Regions from separate parts of the Streptomyces sp. NPDC049597 genome, predicted to be linked through region 3. Evidence: riboswitches for the same ligand, from Rfam matches in the RefSeq annotation. Region 3 holds a riboswitch; each other region holds the start of a gene.

Region 1 (5,142 bases), on a different contig from region 3:
TGATCGGCCTCGGCCTCGCGACGCTGCCGGTGCCGCTGCTGGTGGCGGCGTTCCGCTGGCTGGACCGGGTGGAGCCCGGCCCCTGGCGGAATCTGCTGTTCGCCTTCGCCTGGGGCGCGTGCGCCGCCGCCCTGATCGCGATCCTCGCGAACACCTTCGCGACCCGCTGGATCGCCACCGCCACCGCCGATCCCGCTTCCGCCGACACCCTGGGCGCGACGGTCATAGCACCGGTCGTCGAGGAGAGCGCCAAGGCGGCGTCGGTCCTGCTCCTCTTCCTCTTCCGAAGACGGGACTTCACCGGCCTCGTGGACGGGGTGGTGGTCGCGGGCGTGACGGCGACCGGCTTCGCCTTCACCGAGAACATCCTGTACCTCGGCAACGCCTACGGCGAGGACCAGGCGTTCGGCACCTCGGGCCTGGCCTCGGTCACCGCGGCGACGTTCTTCGTGCGGATCGTGATGTCGCCGTTCGCGCACCCGTTGTTCACGGTGCTCACCGGCATCGGTTTCGGCCTTGCCGCACTCGCCGCGCCCCGTCGGCGCATACGGCGCATCGCGCTGCCCCTGCTCGGCCTCGTCCTCGCGATGGGCATGCACGCCCTGTGGAACGGCTCGGTTTCGCTGTTCGGCCCGTGGGGTTTCTACGGGGTGTACGCGGCGTTCATGGTGCCCGCCTTCGGGCTGCTGACCTGGCTGACCATATGGACCCGGCAGCGCGAGCTGCGCACGATATCGAGCGAGCTGCCGGCGTACGCGGCGGCGGGCTGGCTGGCGGACGCGGAGCCGCAGGCGCTGTCCTCGATGCGCGCCCGCACGATGGCGCGCGACTGGGCACGGCGGACGTACGGCCCTGCCGCGGGCCACGCGGTCTCCGAGTACGAGGCGTTCGCGACGTCGCTCGCCTCTCTGCGCCACCGGGCCCACCGCGGCGCCGCGGGACCGGACTTCGCGGAGCGCGAGCGGGAGCTGCTGCACCACCTGTGGCGGCGCAGGGACGTGGCCGCGCCCGCGCTCGTGTACGCGGCGCGGGCCACGGGCCGGGTCGCCGTACCGCCCCCGCACCGCGACTACTCCGGCTACAACCCGTACCGCCGCTGACCGCGCGGCCCTCGTCGCAGCTGCCGCGCCCCGCCCGCCTCGCACGAGGCGTCGTCGGCGTCGCGTCCGCGCCCTGCCGCCGCGCACAGGCGCCACCGGGGACGGCGCGGACACGGGGACGCGCGGCACCCGAACCCCGTACCGCGCGCCGTCGGCCGCTGCCCTCGATCAGATCGTGAGGCCCTTGTCCCGCAGCCAGGCCATCGGGTCGAGGCCGGAGCCGCCCGCGGTGTGCACCTCCATGTGCAGGTGCGGCCCGGTGACGTTGCCGGTCGCGCCGACGCGGCCGATGGTCTCGCCTGTGGCGACCGTCTGGCCCGCGCTCGCGGTCATCGACGACAGGTGGGCGTACCAGACCTCGGTGCCGTCCTCCAGCTCCAGCACGATGCGGTAGCCGTACGAACCGGACCAGCCGGCCGACTTGATCGTGCCGCCGTGGACCGCCTTGACCGGGGTGCCCGTGGGAGCGGCGAAGTCCAGACCGGTGTGCTGGCCGGAGGACCACATGGAGCCGGACTCGCCGTACGTGGAGGTGATCGTGTACGAGGAGGTGGGCAGGGCGTAGCTCGCGGCGAGCTTGGCGAGGCGCTCCGCCTCCTCCTTGGCCCGCGCGGCCTCCTCGGCCTTCCGCTTCTCCTCGGCCGCCTGGGCCTCGGCCTCGCTCTGCTGCTTCGCCGCCGCGGCGGCGGCCTGCTCGGCGGCCAGCTTCTCGGCGGCGGCCTTCGCCTCGGCGTCCGCCTCGGCGCGCTGCTGCTCGACCTGCTGGAGGATGCGGGCGCGCAGGGCCTCGCCGGCGCCGGCCGACTGCCCGTCGGCACCCGTCCCGCCATCGGCGACGGTCGTCATCGCGGTCAGGGGGGCCGCGTTCGCCTCGGAGCCGGAGTCGTCGGAGAGGAGGGAGCCCACGCCCGGAAGTGACGCGGCGTCGGGGAGCTTGTCCGCGATCGAGTCCGGAAGGGAGATGGAGACCGCCGGCTTGTCCTGGGCGGTCGCTATGCCACCGGCGCCGACCGCGGCGATGACACCGACGCCGAGGACGGTGGAGCTGCGGGCGAGCCCGCCGCGCTGCTTGACGACGCGGTGCCGGCCGCGCACCGGACGGATGGATTCCTCGGTGGGATTCCATTCCTCCCACGTCCGCTCCGCGGTGTCGCCGCCGAAGTGAGCGGGCACGAACGGGGCCTCGGGGGCAGGCATGTTGGACGCCACGAAGGCGTACTCCTTTCCTTCCTTCTCGCCTACCGGGTTAGCTGACGGGTTCGGAGCAGGAAGGTCTCCTACGGGCGTCCTCGGCCGCGGACTGAGCGGCAAACGATGCCCGATTCACCCCAATTGGTGGTTCCCCGGTTCCCTTGCGGGATTCGGCGCGTGCGCACGGTGCCGTCTCTTGCGACGGCTGGGACGACCGCGCTGCGTTATCGAACGTTAATAGAAGCCGGGGCCGGATTCCAAGCTGTTCCGGCTGATCATTAACGCCCGCGGCCAGGACTTACCAGGACAGAAGCAGGCGGAATCGGGCGACTTGATCACCCTTCAGGCCGGCGACATCACCTGACGTTGCGTCAAATGTTATGCAGAGTGACACCGTTTGGCTACACACCGTACTGATGTGCTGAGCGTTCGCCGTCCCCTCGGGCTGCGCCCCTCAGTCCGGCGTGCCGTGCCCGCTGCTCCGCCACCCGCCGTCGGTGTGCCGTACCCCCCGCGCCGGGCGGGCGCCGCCCGCGCCACGCACCGCGCGCCGCCCCTGCGTCCGGGACGCGCCGTCGGCGGACACGACCGGCACCGTCCGCCGCCGTTCCGGCTGCCCCACCCCGGGCCTGCCGACCGCCAGGAGCGCCATGTCGTCCGTGGACCTGCCGCCCGTGTACCGGCGCACGTCCTCGACCAGCGCGTCGAGCAGGCCCTCGGGGCCGGGGAAGACGCTTCCCCGGAGTCGTTCACCCGGGTCGTAGAAGACGCCTCGGGCGTCACGGGCCTCGGACAGGCCGTCCGTGTACAGCAGCAGCGTCGCGCCGGCGGGCAGCGGATACTCCTCCGCGCGGTCGGGCCACAGGCCCAAGTCGCCCATCCCCAGGGGCAGCGCGGCCTCGGACGGCTCCAGCACGTCCAGCTCGCCGTCGGCGTGCAGCACCAGCGGGTCGGGATGCCCGCGGTTCACCAGCCGTACGGTCCCGTCCCCCACACCGTCGCTGGGCGGGATCTCGCCGAGCACGGCGGTGGTGAACCCCTCGATGGCGTCAAGCCCCTCCCGCCGCATGTCCTCGCGCTTCAACGCCCGCTCCAGCCGCCGTGCCACGCCTTCGAGCGAGGTCTCCTGCTCGGCCGCCTCCCCAAAGGCCCCGATCAGCACGGCGACGGCCGCCACCGCCTCCATCCCCTTGCCGCGCACGTCCCCGACGATCAGCCGCACCCCGTGCGGGGTGTCCTGCACGGCGAAGAGGTCACCGCCGATGAACGCGTCCGCCTGCGCCGCCTCGTAGCGCGCCGCGATGTGCAGACCGGCGATCCGGTCCGCGGGCGTGGGCAGCACGGCGCGCTGCGCGGCCTCGGCGATCACCCGCGCCGAGGCGAGCCGCGCGCTGCTGCGCCTCACGACCCCGTTGATCAGCAGCGCGAGAGCCGCCACGGTGAGCACCGTGCTCGTCTCCGTGAAGGCGGTGATCTGGGCGATGGTGTTGTTGTAGGTGTGCAGGCCCGTCGTGGCCAGGACGGCGGCGATACCGGTGAGCAGCGTCACGACCCAGGTGACGATCGGCGCCGCGATGAGCGGGGCCGCGGCGAAGAGCGGCACCGCGGTGAAACGGGCCGGCGTCAGCAGGTCGAAGACGATGCCGGCGGCGATCATCACGGCGGGCAGGAGACGGACGAACCACGGCGCGCCGTAGCTGCTGCGCTGTTCTCGCCCCACAGGTGTTCTCCCTGCCGCTCCACCCACGGCCACGGACCGGTGCCGCGCACTTCCCATGCTGCGCGCCCCGGGGGCGCGCGGCGACTTGCCACGTCCGGCCGCACAGAAGCCCAGGTCACGACGCCGAAAACGAGGGCGCAACCGACGACGGAAACGACGGCGGCCCGGCAATCGATCATCTCGATTGCCGGGCCGCCGTCTTCAGTAGCGGGGACAGGATTTGAACCTGCGACCTCTGGGTTATGAGCCCAGCGAGCTACCGAGCTGCTCCACCCCGCGTCGGTGAACACCACCTTACGCCATCCGGAGCAAGATCCACTCCCATTTACCGGTCCGGTCCCGCCGATCCGGCCCCACAGGTCGTCTCCGCCGCGTTTTCGGCCCCCGCGGCGACGTTTTCGGCCTCCGCGGCCACGCTTTTCGGCCTCGTCCCGGCACATCCGGCCTGGTGGCACCGTTCGCGTCACATCCGCGCCGCGCACTCCGTCAATGCTGTGACAGGCCGGACGACGACGGACACGGGGCGGACGATGAACGAGCACGACTTCCTGGCGCAGCGCTTCGAGGAGCACCGCGCGCACCTGCGCGCGGTCGCGTACCGGATGCTCGGCTCGCTGACCGAAGCCGACGACGCCGTCCAGGAGGCCTGGCTGCGTCTGAGCCGCTCCGGCTCCGAACGCGTCGAGAACCTGGGCGGCTGGCTGACCACCGTGGTCGGCCGGGTCTGCCTGGACATGCTCCGTACCCGTGCGTCACGGCGCGAGGAGCCGATGGAGACCCGTCTGCCCGAGCCGATCGTCACCGGGGCGGACGCGCTCGACCCCGAGCACGAGGTCCTGCTCGCCGACGCGGTCGGCCTGGCGCTGCTGGTCGTCCTGGAGACGCTGGCTCCGGCGGAACGACTCGCCTTCGTGCTGCACGACATGTTCGCGGTGCCGTTCGACGAGATCGCCCCCGTGGTGGGCCGCACCCCGGCGGCCGCGCGCCAGCTGGCGAGCCGGGCCCGCCGCAGGGTGCAGGGGACGGCCGCAGTCCCGGACGCCGACCTCGGCCGGCAGCGCGAGGCCGTCGACGCGTTCCTCACGGCGGCGCGGGGCGGCGACTTCGAGGCCCTCATCGCGGTCCTCGACC
Region 2 (5,142 bases), on a different contig from region 3:
CCGCGCAGTGCATCAGCGCCGGGACGCTGTCCTCGGCCAGCGCGTGCAGGACGCGGCTGTGCTCGGCGGTCCGCTCCTTGACGATCATCCGGTACGAGGCGATCATCCGGGCGGCGCCCTTGCCGTCGGCGAGGATGGACTTCAGCTGGTCGAGGTTGCCGTCCCGGACCATCTTCCAGAACTCCGCGCCGTCGGCCGGGTCGCTCAGCGGGAGATTGACGTTGCGCACGCCCGGCAGCTCGACGTCCGGGCCTTCCAGCCTCTGGTCCGCCGCATTGCGGAAGTCGAAGATCGTGTGCAGCCCGAGGGACGCGAGGAAGGCGGCGTCGCTCTCGGTGGCGTGCGCGAGGTGTCCGCTGCGGTAGAGCCGGCCGTGCCGCACGCGCCCGCCGTCCACGGTCGGCAGTCCGCCCACGTCCCGGAAGTTTCGCACCCCGGCCAGCCGGGGCTCGGTCGACGGGGCCTGCGGCAGCTGCTGCGTCACGTGGACTCCTTCAGGTGACGGCCGTCGGCGCCGTTCGCCGACGATGGCGCGATCCGACGATACGGCACAGGTTCATGAGGCAACCATGTCGGTCGGGGCGCGTTCGGTGCCCGCGGGCGCGGCTGTGGGACCGCCGCCCCGGCACCGTTACGAGGGGCGGTGTCCGCCTCGCACCCGCGGCACGGCGTGACGGGCTCCGCGTGGAATTGCCGGCGCCGTGACCGAAACCGAGGAGCCGGCACCGGTCCGGTCGGATTCCGTTTGGGTGCGGGGGAACTGCCGTCATTCGCGGGGCGTATCCCTGGGAGCCGACGCGGCTGAATTCAGGATGACCGGAAACGGACGATGAGAGGGTTCCGCCGCAGGCCGTGCGGCAGCAGGGGACGAAGTCGGGCGTTGTGGACCGATCTTGACACCCAAGTGCACGCTTAGATGATTATTCGCGCCTTCTGTCCGAATTGAGGCTTTGCGGATAACGTGCCCCGCCTGCGGGTGAGATGGGCCGTGGCTCGTGAGCAGGATCATATTCGTGACGGAACGTGCCCGCTTTCCCCGTGTCAATTCCGTCGTCTGCAAGGGAATTGACCGCCTCTCGTCCACGGAGGGTGACGACCGGAGCGGCCCGGAAAACACGACGGTGAAAGTCGGGGGGAATTCGCGGCTTGTTCCGCCCGGTGGACTCGCCTACGGTCACGCTCAATCCGGACGGACCGCCTAATCCTGCCGCCGACCGGACTTCGAACCCACCCACGCGTGGCAGGAGCGGGGGACCCAGGTAGTACGCCGTATCCGAAGAATTCGGACGGCTCGGGGTTAATTCGTGCAACAAGTGCGAACGGGCACCTCCAGCCCGAACCCGACAGCTCACCTCGCAGGCGCCGGAGAGGAATGCGCCATGCCCGGAAAGGGTAAGCACCGCCGTCCCAAGTCCCACCCCCTCACCCGCGGCTTCGCCGTCGCCGGTGCGGGCAGCGCCGCCATAGCCCTGCCGCTGCTCGGCGCGACCGGCGCCAACGCCGCGACCCCCGCCGCCGCTCCCCAGAAGGTCGCCCCGGCCTCGGTCCCGGCGGCCGCTCCGGCCGCCGAGAAGAAGGCCCCGAAGACGTACACCGTCGTCGCCGGGGACTGCCTCGCCGAGATCGCCGACGAGCAGAACGTCCGCGGCGGCTGGAAGAAGCTCTACAACGACAACCGCCGCGCCATCGGTGCGGACCCGGCGCTGATCCACCCGGGTCTCGAACTGACCATCAACGCGAAGTCGAAGGCGAAGAACGACCCCGAGCCGCGCTCCGAGTCCACGCCCCGGTCCTCGCGCGACGCCTCGCGGACCGCCGCTCCCGCCGCTCCCGCGGCCGCTCCCGCCGCTGCCGAGGCCCCCGCCGAGAAGGCCGCCCCGGCGTCCTCCGGCTGGACCCTTCCGGTCGGCGGCGGTGTCTCCACGCCGTACCGCGCGTCCGGCGCCATGTGGTCCAGCGGGTACCACACCGGTGTCGACTTCATCGCCGGAAGCGGCACGAGCGTGAAGTCCGTCGGCCCGGGCACCGTCGTCTCGGCCGGCTGGAACGGCTCGTACGGCAACGAGGTCGTCATCCAGCACGGCGACGGCACCTACTCGCAGTACGCCCACCTCTCCTCCCTGTCCGTCTCCAGCGGTCAGAGCGTCTCGGGCGGCGACCAGATCGGTCTGTCCGGCTCCACCGGCAACTCCACCGGTCCGCACCTGCACTTCGAGATCCGCACCAGCCCGTCGTACGGCTCCGACATCGACCCGCTGGCCTACCTGCGCCAGCACGGCGTCTCCATCTGACGTACTCCGGTGGCCCGTTGGGCCGCCGACCGCGCATCCCTCGTTCCGTCCGGCGGCGGAGCGGGGGATTCCGCGTATTCCGGCTTGGTGGAAACTTGACCGGTGGCACAGATCACCTCGCGTCAACCCCTCCTTACGGTCGCGTAGGTCACATCCGTAAAGGAAAGATGTGCTCCCGTGGCAGACGATTCGAGAACAGAGAACAAGGGCGCATTCGGGTCGTACGCGGCGATCGGTGACAGCTTCACCGAGGGCGTGGGAGACCCCGGTCCCGACGGGACGTACGTCGGCTGGGCGGACCGGTTCGCGGTGCTGCTCGCCGACCTGACGCCGGAACACACCTTCCGGTACGCCAACCTCGCCGTACGCGGCCGCCTCCTCGACCAGATCGTCGACGAGCAGGTCCCGAGGGCCAAGGAACTCGCCCCAGACCTGGTGACGTTCTGCGCGGGAGGCAACGACATCATCCGGCCGGGCAGCGACCCGGACGACGTGGCCGAGCGGTTCGAGCGGGCGGTCGCCGACCTCAAGAGCTCGGTCGGCACGGTCATGGTGACCACCGGCTTCGACACCCGGGACGTGCCGGTCCTGCGCCATCTGCGCGGAAAGATCGCCACGTACACCGCGCACGTGCGGGCCATCGCCGACCGCCACGACTGCCCCGTCCTCGACCTGTGGTCGCTCAAGTCCGTTCAGGACCGGCGTGCCTGGGACGCTGACCGGCTGCACCTGTCGCCCGAGGGCCACACCCGCGTCGCCCTGCGCGCCGCCCAGGTGCTCGGTCTCGACGTACCCGCCGACCCGGACCAGCCCTGGCCGCCGCTCCCGCCGCGCGGTGCCTTCGAGGTGCGGCGCGACGACATCCACTGGGCGCGGGAGTACCTGGTGCCGTGGATCGGCCGGCGGCTGCGGGGCGAGAGCTCCGGCGACCACGTGGCGGCCAAGCGCCCGGACCTGCTGCCGCTCTGAGCGGAGCCGGCACAGCGCCCGGGGCCCGCGCCCCGGGCGCTCCGTCATGGTGCCGCGAGCCGCCGGTCCGACGGCGAGACATCCACCGGACCCGCCACGCCCCCGCCGAGGGAGCACAGCGTCCCCGGCTCCCGGCCCGTCTCCCGCGGACGCGGGCCGGGCCGACGACCGGCCCGGCTAGCGGGACGCCGTGAGCGCCTCGCGGTCCACCCCCAGCTCGCGGGCCAGCGCCTCGTCCGTCCACTGCAGCATCGCCGCACGGGTCAGCGACCCCGCGTACGACGTCATCTGCACGGCGAGCCCGTCGAGGAACGCCGTCAGACGCCAGGCCGCGGCCGCCGGGTTCTCGCACGTGAACTCCCCGGCCTGCGCGCCCTCCGCGATCACCTCGGTGAGCGCCGCCTTCCACTGCTGGTCGAGGGCGCGGGCGACCTCGCGCAGGGCCGGATCGCGCAGGGAGGCGGCCCAGGCGTCGATCCACAGCCGCCAGCCCTTGGCCTGGCCGGTCGGGGCGTACCAGCGCACGGCCGCCCGCAGCCGGCGCAGCGCGGAGGTGCGTCGCCCGAGGAGCTTGCGCAGATGGGCCAGGTCGGCGTCGGCGGCATGCGTGAACGCCGCGGCGACCAGCTGTTCCTTGGACGAGAAGTGGTAGAGCACCAGGGCGCTGGAGACGCCGAGGGAGGAGGCGACATCGGCGATCCGCACGGCCGCCACACCCCGCTGCTCGATCTGCTCGACAGCCGCGTTCAGCAGTTCCTCACGCCGCTCCGACACGTTCAACCGAATCCTCGCCACGGCGTCACCCTACACAGCCGATCTTGGACGGGACCCCCTTCCCGCCGACGCGGAAAGGGGACTCGGCGCTCACCGCTCAGGCCGTCGTTCCGGCGGCGGACCGTGCGGCGGCCGGGATCTCGCAGTGGTCCTTGAACCCCTGGCTCGTCAGGCCGAGCGCCGCGTTGATGCGCGAACGCAGGTTCTCCACCGCCACCATCGCCGTCAGCTCCACGAACGCCTCCTCGCCCAGCACCGCGAGCAGGCGTCCGGTCAGCTCGTCGGTCACCTCCGGCGGATTCGCGGTCATCGCCTCGGCGTACTCCATGACGTCCCGCTCCAGCGGGGAGTAGACGTCGCTGTCCCGCCACACGGGCACGTCCTGCAGCTTGCGCGCGTCCATCCCGCGCGTCCGGTTCTCCCAGTGGCCGAAGTCCATGCACCAGCTGCAGCCGATCGACGCCGCGGACGCCATCGTGGCCAGCGCCTTGAGGTCCGTGTCGAGCGCCTTCCACCGGGCGACCGACATCTCCAGCCGCAGGTCGGTGAACAGCACCCGCCGGTTGTGCCCCAGTGCCCGTACCGGGTCGAGCGCCTTGCCGTACCTGCGCCGCGTGTACCACTCGGTGAAGCGCAGGAACAGGGTGCGGCGCGGGGCGAGGGAGATACGGGCCATGACGTGCCTCCTGAGGTCGTCGTACAAGGCTCCGTACCCGTCGTACGGGCCTGCGTGGTGTGCTCTCACCGGTACGACGGACGGGCGTCGCCGGGATGTGACATCGCGTGGGCAGGGTTCGGCGCGGGGCCCGTGGGGAGGGTCACGGAACACCGGCGCCGGAGTGCGCGTTGCCCGTCATGACGGATCGGACGCAGCACAGGACACCCCGGCGTGACGTGCGTGCCCGCACATAATGAAGAGAGCCCCCGATCATCAGGAGGTGTCGTGACCGGCGCTGGTTCCCACCACTCGCTGAGAGCCCGGCTGCGTTCACTCAGGCCGGCCGCCTTCGGAGCCGACCCGGCCGGGGAGCGGATGGCGAGAATCCGCCGCTCCCCGAACTTCGCCGACGGCGTCTTCCACAACCCGGTGGGTGCGCGCACCAGGCCC
Region 3 (5,142 bases):
CCACCCGGTCCACGTAGTCGTGGTGGGTGAAACGATGGACGTCCTTGTCGGACAGGCGGGGGTAGGGCGCGAAGAAGCGGTAGTACTTCGACTCGTCGGAGACCTGCTCGTAGAAGCTGACGAGCCGGTCGGCGTCCTCGGTGGTGATGGGCCTGATGCGCGCGGTGCCGCCGTCGCGCAGCACCACGTCTGCTTCCCAGTGATCCGGGTAAGCGTGCTCCGACGAGGTCTGCATGGGCCAAGCGTACGGCCCAGTCACGGGTCGCGTGGGTGGTTGTGGACGGGCACGCTGAGAGGGCTCCGCGGGGCCCGTGACCACCATCCGGACGCCGACGGGAGCACGCCGGAGCGCATGAGAGACTGGTCTAGACAACCCGTTGAGACTTGAAGGGCAACACCATGGCTGAGCGTCGCGTCAATGTCGGCTGGGCCGAGGGCCTTCACGCCCGCCCCGCTTCCATCTTCGTTCGTGCCGCGACGGCCGCCGGCGTTCCGGTGACGATCGCCAAGACCGACGGCACCCCCGTCAACGCCGCCTCCATGCTGGCCGTGCTGGGCCTCGGCGCCCAGGGTGGCGAGGAAATCGTCCTGGCTTCCGACGCGGACGGCGCCGACGCCGCGCTGGACCGCCTGGCCAAGCTCGTGGCCGAGGGCCTCGACGAGCTGCCCGAGACGGTCTGACCCCCGTCCGAAAGGATTCCGTGCTCCGGCCCGCCCGGCGGGGTGCCCGAGAAGCACGGCGAAGCCGCGGCGTTCCACGACTGAGGAACCCGCGGCTTTTCCGTTCCCGCTTCCGCTCGGCGCGAATGAATTCAGGCAAGCCGAATGCAGGGCCTCAAAAAGACTCTCGAATAAGCCCTTCTTGTATACGGCTCGATTGTTAATTGCGGAGGCCCGCAATGTTTACGGAATGTTGCGAAGTCCTCACCCGGTCCGGGCGCCGCAGCCGGTGCGCGGCCACCGCCCTTTCCACGTGGAGGGCCGTCAGCGTCCGCGCCCTTTCCACGTCCCCGCGCGCGACCGCGTCCACGATCGCGCCGTGCTCGGCCCAGGACTCGGCGGGCAGGGCCGGCTGGTCGACGGCGTACATCCAGGCGATCTTGTGGCGCAGCTGGGTCAGCAGGGCCGTCAGCCCCGGGCTGCCGCAGGCCTGCGCGAGCGTCTCGTGGAACCAGGCGCCCAGGGAGCGCAGGTCCTCGCCCTGCCCGCGGCGCGCTCTTTCCTGACCGAGCCTCACCAGGCCGCGCAGCACCTTGAGATGGGCCTCGGTGCGCCGCTGGGCGGCGCGCGCGGCACCGAGCGGCTCCAGCAGCATGCGGATCTCCAGCAGGTCGGCCGCCTCCTGCTCGGTGGGCTCGGCGACGTGCGCGCCGGCGTGGCGTCGGGTGACGACGAAGCCCTCCGACTCCAGGGTCCGCAGGGCCTCGCGGACGGGGACGCGGGAGACCCCGTAGCGGCGGGCGAGGTTCTCCTCGGTGAGCCGGCTGCCCCGCTCGAATACACCGGAGACGATGTCGTCGCGGATCGCCGTGCATACAGAGTGCGCGGGAATGCGCATGTCCGAACCTCCGCCTCGATCCGCGCGAAACGCAGCCGATTGACTCGTGTCCGGTGACTCTATTCCAGTCCACGGGATTTTCCGATGGCCGACCGGAATCCATGGATATCTTTTGGCCGGAAACGGCGTAATTCGATCGCCACGACGGGCGTCACCGGACCGGGGCGACGGCAGGCGCCCGACGGCGCTGGGTCGCGGTGCGGGCCACCGGGGGCCCGGTCGGCCCCGCCCCCGCAGAGCAAGACGACAGCCGTCTGACGCAGGCAGGGCCCACGGGCCCGCGCCCCGGCCCTCAAGACCGGCGGACGGCCGCGAGAAGCGCAGCACAGCGGCCCCCACAGCGCCAGACGCCGACCGCCGGACACAGCCGAGCCCGCCAGGACTCGCCTCCGGCCCGGCGGACGGCCGACCCCGGCACCGCGAGACGCCGAGCGACGCGGCCAAGCCCACCACGACTCGCACCCCGCCCGGCCGACGGCCACGGGAAGCGCGGCACAGCGCCCCAGCAGCGCCAGACGCCGACCGCCCGACACAGCCAAGCCCGCGGGGGCGCGCCCGGCCACAGACCGGCGGGCCGCTTCGCGGGCGGACGACCGGTGCCGGACGCCGTCGGCAATCCGCCGCCGAGCACGTACCCGGCGGACAGCCGGGACGCGCCGACGGCGGACGGTCAGGCCGTCGGGTGCCCGGGGGGCGCCGTCACCGAAGCGCGCAGACCCCCGGCGTGCGCCGGGGGTCTGCGCGAGGACGTCGGGTCAGACGCTCACACCACGGGCGCGCAGATACGCGACCGGGTTGATGTCGGAGCCGTACTCCGGCGAGGTCCGGGCCTCGAAGTGGAGGTGCGGGCCGGTCGAGTTGCCGGTCGAGCCCGAGAGGCCGATCTGCTGGCCGGGCATCACCCGCTGGCCGACCGAGACGTTGATCGACGACAGGTGGCCGTACTGGGTGTACGTGCCGTCGTTCATGCGCAGCACGATGTTGTTGCCGTACGCGCCGCCCCAGCCGGCCTCGACGACGGTGCCCGCGCCCACGGCCACGACCGACGTACCGGACGCGGCACGGAAGTCGACGCCGGAGTGGCTGCCGGAGGACCACAGGGACCCGCCGGCCTGGTAACCGGTGGTCACGTACGAGCCGGCGACGGGCAGCCGGAAGGAGTTCAGGCGGCGGCGCTCGGCCTCACGGGCGGCGCGCTCCTTGGCCTCGCGGGCCTCCTTCGCGCGTGCCTCGGCCTTCCGCTTCGCCTCGGCCTCGGCCTTCGCCTTCGCCCGGGCCTTGGCGGCCGCCTCGGCGGCCTCCTTCTTCTGGGCGGCGGCCTGGTCGGCGATCTCGTCGGCGATGGACCCCATGGAGACGATCTGGGTGAGGCCGGTGTCCTCGGCCGAGGGCTCGGTGTCGGCGGCGAACGCCGGGGAGGCGAGGCTTCCGATGACGCCGGTGGTGGCCAGAGTCGCGACGCCGGCGATGTTCCGGCTCCTGCGCGTCAGACGGCTCGGGGCACGGTGCTTCCCGGTGGCACGGGTGAACGCCATGAAAAGGCTGGTCCTTTCCTTCCTTCTCGCCTACCGGGTTAGCTGACGGGTTCGGAGCAGGAAGGTCTCCTACGGGCCCCTCCGCGCGGGCGAAGGCGTCCGATTCACCCCAGGGGACTGGGTCCCCGGCTCCCCGGGCTCGCGCCTGAAGGGGACTCGGCGATGACTGTCCGATGCCGCGGGTGCGGCGTGATCCAGGCGGACAGCCGGACCGACGCTAGGCAGTTCGTCTGTCGATCACCAAACGGACAGCCCGTTTTGTAGCGCATGCCACAGGGCAGACAGGCCACCTCTCCAACAAACCGGACATAGCACGGAACCCCGGCATACAACTCGAAGCCGGGGTTCCGTAGGGCATGCGCCGCGCTCGTTCTGCGCGCTTTCGCCCGATGCGCGACCTTCGATCAGCCCGTGACGACGGTCACTTCACCGATCCCGAGCGCCCTGACCGGGGCCTCGATCTGCGCCGCGTCGCCGACCAGCACCGTGACGAGACGGTCCACGGGGAACGCGCTGACCACCGCAGCGGTCGCCTCCACCGTGCCCGTCGCGGCCAGGCGGGCGTACAACTGCGCCTGGTAGTCGTCCGGGAGGTGCTGCTCGACCTGGTCGGCGAGGGTGGCCGCGACCGACGCCGCGGTCTCGTACTTCAGAGGGGCGACGCCGACCAGGTTCTGCACGGCGACGTCGCGCTCCGCGTCGGTGAGCCCCTCCGCGGCGAGCGTGCGCAGCACCGCCCAGAGGTCCTCCAGTGCGGGGCCGGTGTTCGGCGTGTCCACCGAGCCGCTGATGGCCAGCATCGAGGCGCCCGAGCCGTCCGGGGCCGACAGCAGCACCTGGCCGAAGGCCCGTACGCCGTAGGTGTAGCCCTTCTCCTCGCGCAGGACGCGGTCGAGCCGGGAGGTCAGCGTGCCGCCCAGGCAGTACGTGCCGAGCACCTGGGCGGGCCAGACGCTGTCGTGGCGGTCGGGTCCGGTACGGCCGATCAGCAACTGGGTCTGCACGGCGCCGGGGCGGTCGACGATGAACACCCGGCCGGTGTCGTCGGCCGTGATCGCCGGCACGGGCCGGGTGGCCGCCTTGTCGCCCGTCCAGGCCCCGAGGGTGTCGGCGAGGACGGCGTCCACATCGATACCGGAGAGGTCGCCGACGATCACGACGGTCGACGTGGACGGACGAACGTGCGTCTCGTAGAAGGCCCGTACGGCCGCGGAGTCGATCCTCGCCACCGTCTCCTCGGTGCCCTGGCGCGGCCGGGACACCCGCAGGGACGACGGGAAGAGCTCCTTGGAGAGCTGCTTGGCCGCGCGGCGGGCCGGGTTGGCCATCTCGTGCGGGATCTCGTCGAGGCGGTTGCGGACCAGCCGGTCGACCTCGCCCGGCGCGAAGGCGGGGGCGCGCAGGGCGTCGGCGAGCAGACCGAGTCCCTTGGGCAGCCGGGAGGCGGGGACCTCCAGCGAGACACGGACACCGGGGTGGTCGGCGAGCGAGTCGAGCGTGGCGCCGCAGCGCTCCAGCTCGGCGGCGAAGTCCTCGGCGCTGTGCTTGTCGGTGCCCTCCGACAGGGCGCGGGCCATGATCGTGGCGACGCCGTCGAGGCCCTCGGGCTCCGCCTCCAGGGGGGCGCCGAGGAGGATCTCCACGGCGACGACCTTCTGGCCGGGGCGGTCGCAGCGCAGCACGGTCAGCCCGTTGTCCAGGGTGGCGCGCTCGGGAGCCGGGAAGGCCCAGGGCCGGGCGGTGCCGGGGGTGGGCTGCGGGTGGAAGTCCATGGTCACGGCAGCGTCGCTCACTGGTCCGTCCCCTTGTGCTCGTCGTTCTCGTCGGCCGCCGCGGACTCGTCGTCCATGTCGCTGTCGTCGGCGGAGATGGGCTCGTAGACCAGGACGGCCCTGTTGCGCGGGTGCAGCCGGGCCTCGGCGACCGCCTTCACCTCCTCGGCGGTGATGTCGAGGACGCGCTGCACGGCGGTCAGCGCCAGCTGCGGGTCGCCGAACAGGACGGCGTAACGGCACAGTTCGTCGGCGCGGCCGGCCACGGTGCCGAGCC
Region 4 (5,142 bases), on a different contig from region 3:
CGTGTGGTGCCCCGCCTGCCAGAGCTGACCAGAGCTGAGCCGCGCGGAGCGGGCGGCCGCAGGGAGCCCGCGTCGCCGGGGCTTCGCCGCCGCCAGGGGGTGCGTCGCTAGGGCTTCAGCAGGGTCTTGACCATGCCGTCGCGCTTGGCCTGGAACGTGGCGTACGCCTCGGGGCCCTTGTCCAGCGGCAGGGTGTGCGTGGCGAAGCCCTCGACGCCGAGCGGATCGGCGTCCGTCAGCAGCGGAAGGATGTCGTCCACCCAGCGCCGGACGTTGGCCTGCCCCATACGGAGCTGGATCTGCCTGTCGAACAGGGTGAGCATCGGCACGGGATCCGCCATGCCGCCGTAGACCCCGGCCAGGGAGATCGTGCCGCCGCGCCGTACAGCGTCGATGGCCGTGTAGAACGCCTCCAGCCGGTCCACGCCGACATGCTCCATGACGCGCCGGGCCACGCGTCCGGGCAGCAGACCGGTCGCCCACTGGCCGGCCTTGGCGACCGGTGCCCCGTGGGCCTCCATCCCCACGGCGTCGATGACCGCGTCCGAGCCGCGGCCGTTGGTCAGCTCACGGATGGCGTCGGCGACCTCGTCGTGCTCGCGCAGGTCGAGGACCGTCACCCCCCGCGCCTCGGCCCGGTCGAGACGCTCGGGCACGAGGTCGACACCGATGACGAGTCCGGCGCCCCGGTGCAGGGCCACGCGGCAGGCCATGTCGCCGATCGGTCCGAGCCCGAGCACGGTCAGCGACCCGCCGGGCGGGACGTCCGCGTACTCCACGGCCTGCCATGCCGTCGGCAGGACGTCCGAGAGGTAGACGAAACGCTCGTCCGGTGGCCCCTCGGGCACCTTGACCGGCAGTGTGTCGCCGAAGGGCACCCGCAGGTACTCGGCCTGCCCGCCGGGCACCTGCCCGTACAGCTTCGTGTAGCCGAACAGCGACGCGCCCGTGCCGCGGTCCCGCACCTGGGTCGTCTCGCACTGCGAGTGGAGGCCCTGGGCGCACATGAAGCACTCGCCGCACGAGATGTTGAACGGCACGACGACGCGGTCGCCGGCCGACAGGGCCGTCACCTCGGGACCGGTCTCCTCCACGATGCCCATGGGCTCGTGGCCGAGGATGTCGCCGGGGTCGAGGTACGGGCCCAGGACCTCGTAGAGGTGGAGATCCGAACCGCAGATGCCGGTGGACGTCACCCGGACGATCACATCCTTCGGCTCGGTGATGCGGGGATCGGGGACGGTCTCGATCCGGACGTCCCGCCGGCCCTGCCATGTCAGTGCGCGCATCGTGTCCTCCCGTGTTGCCTTCCGGTGAGCGGCCTGCGGCGGTCGTACGGGCGGCGCCGCGCACCCGGCCGCCACGGGCGAGTACCCGAAGCGGGTGATGGCATTACATACACGGGCGAGGCTATTACATACGGAAGAAAACGGACTATTGGTGCCCAATGGAGCGCCGGTATTTCCGTGCGGGACTTTCCTCTCCCATTGCCTTTATGTCCGTTTATTCATGAAACGGGTGACTGGTCTTTGTTGTCCTCGGATCCGTGACGTCGGTCACGTGACGCACGCCCCACGGCGCCGGGAGGTGGCCGTGCATCCCTTGCGCAGAAGGAAAGTTGAGTTGCCGACAGGAAAGGAGGAAGGTCATTTCCTTCCCTTTTCCCGGGTCGGGAATTGCGGTTGTGAATTCAGGGCTTGTTACGTCGGGCCGCTCTCGCTTACGGTCACCGCAATCCGGACGGACCGCCGAATCCTGCCGCTGTCCGGGAATCCGACCACACGCACTCACGTTCGGCAGGAGCGGGGGACCCAGGTAGGCCGCCGATCCGGAAACCGGAACGGCTCGGGGTGAAGTCGCACCGACCATGCGACCGGGCATCTCCAGCCCGAACCCGACAGCTCACCTCGCAGGCGACGGAGAGGAATGCGTCATGCCTGCACTGGGTAAGCACCGCCGTCCCAAGTCCGGCCGACTCGTCCGCGGTTTCGTCGCCGCGGGCACGGGCGGCGCCGCGCTCGCCCTGCCGTTGCTCGTCGCGACCACCGCCGGTGCCGCGCAGCCGGCCAAGGCCGCGACCGCGAAGGCCGTCGCCACGGCGCCCGCCGCGGCGAAGAAGGCCCCCGCGACGTACACCGTCGTCGCGGGCGACTCGCTGGCGAAGATCGCCGCGGAGCACTCCCTCACTGGTGGCTGGAAGAAGCTCTACAACGACAACCGCCGGAACATCGGCGCCGACCCGGCGCTGATCCGTCCCGGTCTGAAGCTCACCATCGGCGCCAAGGCCGTGCCCGCGGACCGCGCCGCCGACGCCGCCCGCGCCGACCGCTCCGCGGCCCGCACCGCCCCGGTGGCGAAGAAGGCCCCGGCCGCCAAGGCCAAGACGTATTCCAACGATCTCGACGGCTGGATCAAGGAATCCCTCGACATCATGGCCAAGCACGGAATTCCCGGCACCTACGAGGGAATCCACCGCAACATCATGCGCGAGTCCTCCGGAAATCCGCTGGCGATCAACAACTGGGACATCAACGCGATCAATGGAACGCCCTCCAAGGGCCTTCTCCAGGTGATCGACCCGACGTTCCGGGCCTACCACGTGCCCGGCACGCCGTTCGACAGCTTCGACCCGGTCGCGAACATCACCGCCGCGTGCAACTACGCCGCCGCCAGGTACGGCTCCATCGACAATGTGAACGGCCCGTACTGACCGTAGCCCCGCATTCGCGGCTTCGATTGCAGATGGAATCGCGCCGGGCGCCCGCTCTGACAACACGTCAGTGCGGCGCCCGGCGCGGCCATGTGCTCGCCCGGCGCCGGCAGCGGGAAGGTGGAGACATGCGACTGCTGCTGATCTCCGACACCCATGTGCCCCGGCGCGCCCGCCGCCTGCCCGACGAGGTGATGGCCCGTGTCGAGGAGGCCGATGCGGTGATCCACGCCGGCGACTGGGTCGACACCGCGACCCTCGACCTCCTTCAGAACCGCTCCGCCCGCCTCCTGGCCGTGTACGGCAACAACGACGGCGACGAGCTGCGCGCCCGGCTGCCGGAGGTGGCCCGGGCCGAGCTCGGCGGTCTCCGGTTCGGCGTCGTGCACGAGACGGGACCCGCCGCCGGACGCGAGCGGCGCTGCGCGGAGAGGTTCCCCGACCTCGACGTGCTGGTCTTCGGCCACAGCCACATCCCGTGGGACACCACGGCCCCCGGCGGCCTGCGGCTGCTCAACCCCGGCTCCCCGACCGACCGCAGACGACAGCCCCACCACACGTACATGACCGCGCGGGCGGAGGACGGCGTGCTGGCCGAGGTCCTGCTGCACCGCCTGTGACCGGGCCGGGGTAGTTTTGCGGTCAACCGATCTCAGGAGCCGCCCGTGTCCGCCAGGCCCCGCCTGCTGTACGTCACCGACCTCGCCTACCCGGCCAAGGGGCGGCGGTACTGCGACGAGGACATCCACCTGTCCTCCCGGCTGCGCGAGGACTTCGACATCGCCCTCGTCCATCCGGCGGACGCGGCCGCGCTGATGGACGGCTTCGACGGCGTCGTGGTGCGCAACAGCGGGCCCGTCCTGCACTACCAGGACGCGTACGACGCCTTCCGCGGGCAGGCGCTCAGGACCGGCACCAGGGTCTACAACCCGCTGACCGCGCGTGGCGACATGGCGGGCAAGCAGTACCTGCTGGACCTCACCAGGGCCGGTTACCCGGTCATCCCCACCGTGGACCGGCTCGACGACCTCCGCCTGCTGCCGGCCGTCGACGAGTACGCGGTCAAGCCCAAGGCCGGAGCCGACTCCATCGGCCTGCACTTCGCGGATGCCGAGCGGCTCCCCGGTCTCACGCGCGGCGACGTGCTGATACAGCCGCGCATCGACTTCCTCTACGAGGTCTCCTTCTACTTCGTGGACGACAGCTTCCAGTACGCCCTCCACGCCCCCGACCCCGCCCGCCGCTGGGAACTGCAGCCGTACGAGCCCACCGCGGCCGACCTCGACTTCGCCCGGCGGTTCATCGCCTGGAACACCGTCGACCACGGCATCCAGCGCGTCGACGCCTGCCGCACCCGCGACTTCGGACTGCTGCTCGTCGAACTCGAGGACCTCAACCCGTACCTGTCCCTCGACCTGGTCGACGAGACGACCCGCGAGGCGTTCGTCGCCGCGCTGAAGACCTCGCTGCACCGCTTCCTCGCCGCGCCGGCGGCCGCGGCCGCGTAGTCGGCGCCCGAGCGCCCCGGCCCGGCCGCCGCCGCGTCGGGGTGGTTCGGCCCGGCCCATGGCCCGCCCCCGCGGCCACGTCTCCTGCGGTTACGCGTCGCCTGCGGCCGCGGACCCCGCGTCGTACACGTCCAGGCGGCCGCACATCCCGAACCGGCCGCCTGCCGCCGGCCGCTGCGCCCGTACGACGGCGTCCGTGAGGCAGCCGGCGTCGCCCCGTTCCCGGCGCGCCAACTGCCCGCCGGTGGCGGCCGACGCGGGCCCGTCAGCCACCGCTCGCGCCGGCGGTCCGCCGGCGGGCGCACCAGGGCGGCCGCCGCCCGGTGGAACGCGGTCAGCGGCTCCGGGTCCCCGGCGCGGCCGCCGCGCGCAGCGCGGTGAAGCCCTCGATCGCGGCCCGGTCAAGACCGCCGCCGCCTACCGCACCGGGCCCGTCATCCTCCCAACACGCCGGGCAGCCATGCCAGTTGAGTGGCCTCCTGGTGCGGGCCGCCGCCCTCGTGGTCGTTGAAGTCGTAGACCGCGATCCGCTTCTCCTCGTGGGCATAGGCGTTGAAGGCGGCGAACACCGTCGACGGCGGGCACGTCTGGTCCTCCAGGGCCGCCGAGAAGAGCGCCGGCGCACGCCCTCGCGCCGCGAAGTGGACCCCGTCGAAGTACGCGAGTGTGCGCGCCGCCTGCGCACTCCGGCCGCGATGGGTCCGCAGGTAGTTGCCGACCTCCCGGTAGGGGTCGCGGTCGGTGAGCGTCGTGGCGCGCGGGAAGTCGCACAGGAACGGCACGTCCGGGGCGACGGCCGCCAGGTCCGGCACCAGAGCGCCCACCGCGAGCGCGATGCCGCCGCCCTGGCTGACCCCGACGGCCGCCGTCCTGGTGGCGTCCGTCAGCGGGTGCGAGCGCGCCGCCTCGACCGCGCGTACGGCG

The links. A riboswitch is a leader RNA that binds a small molecule or an ion and turns the genes downstream of it on or off. The one in region 3 is predicted to bind cyclic di-AMP.
Positions count from the first base shown of each region.
Region 1: it holds a riboswitch for cyclic di-AMP, as region 3 does, so the genes downstream of both, AB0K02_RS29970 (M23 family metallopeptidase) here and AB0K02_RS11420 (M23 family metallopeptidase) in region 3, are expected to answer to the same signal.
Region 2: it holds a riboswitch for cyclic di-AMP, as region 3 does, so the genes downstream of both, AB0K02_RS09890 (LysM peptidoglycan-binding domain-containing M23 family metallopeptidase) here and AB0K02_RS11420 (M23 family metallopeptidase) in region 3, are expected to answer to the same signal.
Region 4: it holds a riboswitch for cyclic di-AMP, as region 3 does, so the genes downstream of both, AB0K02_RS14405 (LysM peptidoglycan-binding domain-containing protein) here and AB0K02_RS11420 (M23 family metallopeptidase) in region 3, are expected to answer to the same signal.

Region 1 is NZ_JBFAOY010000039.1:29,876-35,017, reverse strand. It holds gene AB0K02_RS29975 (PrsW family intramembrane metalloprotease) at 1-1,100, shown strand, start outside; gene AB0K02_RS29970 (M23 family metallopeptidase) at 1,269-2,309, opposite strand; cyclic di-AMP (ydaO/yuaA leader) riboswitch at 2,321-2,477, opposite strand; gene AB0K02_RS29965 (PP2C family protein-serine/threonine phosphatase) at 2,746-3,948, opposite strand; tRNA gene AB0K02_RS29960 (tRNA-Met) at 4,217-4,290, opposite strand; gene sigJ (RNA polymerase sigma factor SigJ) at 4,542-5,142, shown strand, end outside.
Region 2 is NZ_JBFAOY010000006.1:92,805-97,946, reverse strand. It holds gene AB0K02_RS09895 (tyrosine-protein phosphatase) at 1-484, opposite strand, end outside; cyclic di-AMP (ydaO/yuaA leader) riboswitch at 1,219-1,375, shown strand; gene AB0K02_RS09890 (LysM peptidoglycan-binding domain-containing M23 family metallopeptidase) at 1,380-2,291, shown strand; gene AB0K02_RS09885 (SGNH/GDSL hydrolase family protein) at 2,469-3,260, shown strand; gene AB0K02_RS09880 (TetR/AcrR family transcriptional regulator) at 3,438-4,055, opposite strand; gene AB0K02_RS09875 (carboxymuconolactone decarboxylase family protein) at 4,132-4,710, opposite strand; gene AB0K02_RS09870 (MBL fold metallo-hydrolase) at 4,978-5,142, shown strand, end outside.
Region 3 is NZ_JBFAOY010000007.1:180,219-185,360, forward strand. It holds gene AB0K02_RS11405 (GNAT family N-acetyltransferase) at 1-235, opposite strand, end outside; gene AB0K02_RS11410 (HPr family phosphocarrier protein) at 400-681, shown strand; gene AB0K02_RS11415 (GntR family transcriptional regulator) at 881-1,558, opposite strand; gene AB0K02_RS11420 (M23 family metallopeptidase) at 2,314-3,093, opposite strand; cyclic di-AMP (ydaO/yuaA leader) riboswitch at 3,107-3,265, opposite strand; gene AB0K02_RS11425 (pitrilysin family protein) at 3,498-4,886, opposite strand; gene AB0K02_RS11430 (pitrilysin family protein) at 4,883-5,142, opposite strand, start outside.
Region 4 is NZ_JBFAOY010000010.1:123,694-128,835, reverse strand. It holds gene AB0K02_RS14415 (DNA-formamidopyrimidine glycosylase family protein) at 1-28, shown strand, start outside; gene AB0K02_RS14410 (zinc-dependent alcohol dehydrogenase) at 108-1,289, opposite strand; cyclic di-AMP (ydaO/yuaA leader) riboswitch at 1,775-1,929, shown strand; gene AB0K02_RS14405 (LysM peptidoglycan-binding domain-containing protein) at 1,934-2,710, shown strand; gene AB0K02_RS14400 (metallophosphoesterase) at 2,839-3,330, shown strand; gene AB0K02_RS14395 (hypothetical protein) at 3,376-4,218, shown strand; partial or broken gene AB0K02_RS14390 (cupin) at 4,309-4,612, opposite strand; gene AB0K02_RS14385 (acetylxylan esterase) at 4,653-5,142, opposite strand, start outside.